One region of the Gilliamella sp. B3022 genome, then DNA from elsewhere that is predicted to be linked to it. Evidence: riboswitches for the same ligand, from Rfam matches in the RefSeq annotation. Region 1 holds a riboswitch; the other holds the start of a gene.
The links. Region 1 has a riboswitch for thiamine pyrophosphate ahead of thiM (hydroxyethylthiazole kinase). Riboswitches for the same ligand answer to the same signal wherever they lie in the genome.
Positions count from the first base shown of each region.

Region 2: it holds a riboswitch for thiamine pyrophosphate, as region 1 does, so the genes downstream of both, thiB (thiamine ABC transporter substrate binding subunit) here and thiM (hydroxyethylthiazole kinase) in region 1, are expected to answer to the same signal.

Region 1 covers NZ_CP071867.1:533,348-535,557, forward strand. Annotated here, with positions in the region: gene trkA (Trk system potassium transporter TrkA) at 1-1,062, shown strand, start outside; TPP riboswitch at 1,098-1,200, shown strand; gene thiM (hydroxyethylthiazole kinase) at 1,258-2,046, shown strand; gene thiE (thiamine phosphate synthase) at 2,056-2,210, shown strand, end outside.
Region 2 covers NZ_CP071867.1:122,295-124,504, reverse strand. Annotated here, with positions in the region: gene J4T76_RS00545 (hypothetical protein) at 179-385, shown strand; gene J4T76_RS00540 (hypothetical protein) at 811-939, opposite strand; TPP riboswitch at 1,234-1,339, shown strand; gene thiB (thiamine ABC transporter substrate binding subunit) at 1,380-2,210, shown strand, end outside.

The sequences.
Region 1 (2,210 bases):
CGCGCACCAGAATATAATGACGAAAAATATTCGTTCTTTAATAAAGATTGCATTAATATCGACCATATTATTGCTCCAGAGAATCTTATTACCAATCATGTCAGTCAGTTAGTACAATATCCAGGATCTTTACAGTTTGCTTCTTTCTACGATAATCGTGTATGTTTGGTTGCAGTCACTGCCTATTATGGTGGAGCATTAGTCGGAAGTGAACTGTCTGAACTGAAAGAACATTTACCCCATGTTGAAGCTAGGGTTGTTGCAATATATCGAAAAAACCGCTTTATTCGCCCATTAGCTTCCACACTTATTGAGGCTGGTGATATGGTCTATTTCATTACTCCACCTAGCAACATCAAAGCAGTAACAAGTGAATTACAGAGACTTGAAAAACCTTATAAGCGTATCATTATTAGTGGCGGTGGCGGCATAGCGGTTGCCCTAGCCAAACGTTTAGAAAATGATTATCAAGTCAAATTAATCGAACGTAATGCTGAGCGTGCCGAATTAATTGCCGAACAATTGGTCAATACCACTGTTTTACATGGTGAATCGTCAGATCAAGAGCTACTATCACAAGAACAAGTTGAACTGACTGATCTATTTATTGCCGTAACAAGTGACGATGAATCTAACATTATGTCATCAATGCTGGCTAAAAGAATGGGCGCAAAAAAAGTTATTGTTTTAATTCAAAAGCAAGCCTACCTTGAACTGATTAATGATAGTGTTATTGATATTGCTATTTCACCACAACACGCCACTATTTCAGAGTTATTAAGTCATGTAAGGCAAACAGGTGTAGTCAAAGTTGTCTCTTTAAGGCAAGGTGAATCAGAAATAGTAGAGGTGGTAGCTCAGGGGGATAAAGACAGTTCCAAACTGGTTGGTAAAAATATCAATGGTTTAAAGTTACCTTCAGGTGCCACTATCGGTGCAGTAGTGCGTGGGGAAGATGTGATTATCGTTAATACCGATCTAACCATTGAAAGTAACGATCATCTTATCATCTTCTTACCCGACCGTCGTGATATAACTGATATAGAAAAATTATTACAATAGCTTGTGTTAAATTTTTAGTCAGTCCATAATAAATACTCTTTGACTCGGGGTGTTTTTTGTAAAGTACAAAAAACTGAGATTTTACCCGTTGAACCTGATCTGGATTATACCAGCGTAGGGAAGTCTCAGCCTTGAAAATTCTAGATTGGCCACTCTTCCCTTAATTAATTTTAAACATCGTAGTAAGGAAAGAATATGTCTGCCATCAATACTCTACAACTAGCTCAAGTTAGGCCTTTTATTGATCACATAAAACAACGATCTCCATTAATACATTGTATTACTAATGATGTCGTACAGAACTTTACCGCCAATGTCTTATTAGCGATTGGTGCATCGCCAGCGATGGTCATTGCGGAACAAGAAGTTGCTACTTTTGCACAAATTGCCAGTGGTTTATTAATCAATGTTGGTACCATTCATAGCAGCAGTGCGCAAAGTATGTTATTAGCCGCTGCTAGCGCTCAACAAAATCAAACACCATGGGTACTTGATCCGGTTGCTATTGGGCCTGCGCTCGCCTATCGCAGTGAAATCGTCCAACAATTATTAGCTTTTAAGCCAACAGTAGTGCGTGGCAATGCATCAGAAATATTGGCATTAAATGGTGAGACCACATCTGCTAAAGGTCCTGATGGTCAAGACTCCACCGAATCTGCTTTAAATGCAGCTAAAAAGCAAGCACTAAAACATCAAACCATTATTGCTATTACGGGCGATATCGACTATATCACCAATGGCACGGAAACTTATAGCATCAAAGGTGGCGATATTACATTAACTAAAATTACAGGCACCGGCTGCTCGCTCTCTGCCATGGTTGCAGCGTTTATTGCCGGATCAACTAATCCCTTACTTGCAGCGGCTTCAGCTTGCTTTATGATGAAAAAAGCTGGCGAGCTTGCCAATAAACATCAAGGATTAGGCACTTACTCTGTGTCATTATTGGATAAGCTTTCACTATTTAACTCATTATATGTATAAAGAAATCACATGAAAAAACAACTCGATTTAAGTCTCTATTTAGTATTAGATCCAATGTTATGCGGTGGCATTAAAGGCATGATAGAAACCACCAAAATAGCTGTTGCCAATGGGGTAACGGCAGTACAATTAAGATCAGAACATGACTTTTCTGGCAAAGATTG
Region 2 (2,210 bases), 410 kb from region 1:
AAGATAGCAGAGATATAAATTCAGAAAAAGTTTGGCGTTTAGAAAATAGCATGTCAGCTGTTGGGTTGTTGAAGGTTAACAACATCAATGAAAAAAACTGCAACAGATCATATTGGTGCTAAAAATCGTCTTGATCTTTCTGAGTTAAAGGAGATACGAACTCTTATCTCGAGTGCGTATGGCTGATTTATCAAAAAAACAACAAGTGACGCAAAGCTTAGAAAATTCCTCAATCCGTTGCTTAGGCACTTATCTAATTAATTTACCAGTTCAATTTGAAGCAAGTCACGGAGGATGTTGTTATTATCAGAGTGATAATAACAACATTGCTACTCAACGACAATATTTGCTCTCTTTTAAACAAATGATAACCCTGCGTGAGTAAGAGTTGAGAGAAACTAAGCCTGATCATTTGATTGATGGAAGTTATTTGAAAGCAATTATATCCTTTATCCCTTAAAAGATCCTGATAGAGCACCAAGGTGTCATTTTTGAACGTATGGAGGATACGAGTACATCCGATATTTCAATCTTTTAGAAGGGTACCGATGGCAGAGGGTATGTATTTATGTTAGGAATTCATATGACAGATCCAACTTTTAAATCCCCCCTATAGGGTATCAGAATGTATTACAAAATTCCTTTTAATGAAACACAGGCACATACTGAAGAGCAATTGATGTTCATTTGGCGTCAAATCAACAGCTGTATTCGAAAGCGCGATAGCACTTTTGAATCTGATTAGGTGTGTTTTTTGAAGAGAGCTCCATAATTTATTGAAAGATATCGGATAAAACGATATTGTTTGGTTTAATAATGATATGCAATCTGATTGCCCATTTCAAATGGTAAGGCTTTCAAAAATGGATCTTTTGCATCTAATACCAAAAAGTTACTTCTGGTAATTAATGAATGCAAGGCATATTCATCAATTACCATAGGATCCTTTCCAGAAAAAATTTTCAAATGAATAGAAGAATAAATGATAAATATACAATAATAATATAAAAACAGAAAAACGAGACGGTATAGACTCCTAAATATTTTTTATAAATATCGCTATTTTTCATTTAGCATATCCATTTTTTATACTTAGATGAGGATCTTAGGTTGATAATTATTGATATAATTGAAATTTATTTGAAATCAATGGATTTTCTTACTTAAAAATGATTACAAAAAAACAAACGACTTTCTTTATTTACAATCATTCAACTAACTACTAAACTAACATCGTTCTCAACGGGGTGTCCTAAGGACTGAGAGTATTATTTGCTAATGCAACTCGTCGAACCTGAACTGGGTCATGCCAGCGGAGGGATTTGAGTTATTGTTTCTGCTCAAACCTTTTGTCTTTTATTCGCTTTTTTGGAGGCAAAATGTTTTGTAATAAATTTTTACAGTCATTTTTATTTTCTGTGTTTTTCGTGGCAACTTCAGCCAATGCTAATCTTTATGATAAACCTACTTTGACCATTTATAGTTACAACTCTTTCATTTCTAAGTGGGGACCTGGCGAAGTTATTAAACAGGGTTTTGAAGCTCAATGTGATTGCCAACTTAATATTGTTACTCTGGGGGATGGTGTGTCAATTTTAAATCGCCTTCGCCTAGAGGGTAATAAAACGAGCGCCGATGTTATTTTAGGGTTAGACAACAATCTTTTAGGGCAAGCCAAACAGGCTGATATAGTTACTCCCCACCAAATAACTAAACCTAATAATCTTAACACTGATTGGTGGGATGAGGATTTTATTCCGTATGATTTCGGTTATTTTGCTTTTATTTATAATAAAGAAAAAATAAAAAGTCCTCCTCACTCATTGCATGAATTAGTTGAAAATAAAGCGAATTGGAAGATTATTTATCAAGATCCAAGAACCAGTACGCCTGGATTAGGTTTACTTTTTTGGGTAAAAAGCATTTACGGTAATGATGCGGTATTTGCCTGGCAAAAGATTGCTAAAAATACCGTAACGGTTACCAAAGGTTGGAGTGAGGCATACGGTATGTTTTTAAAAGGTGAAGCTGATTTTGTGCTTAGTTACAGTACTTCCCCTGTTGCACATATCATTAACGATCAAGATTTTCGTTATAATTCTGCTGTTTTTGATGAGGGGCATTATCGTCAAGTTGAAATAGCGGGCATGACTAAATACAGTCAGCAACCGCAATTAGCACGTCGCTTTTTACAATATTTATTAACGCCT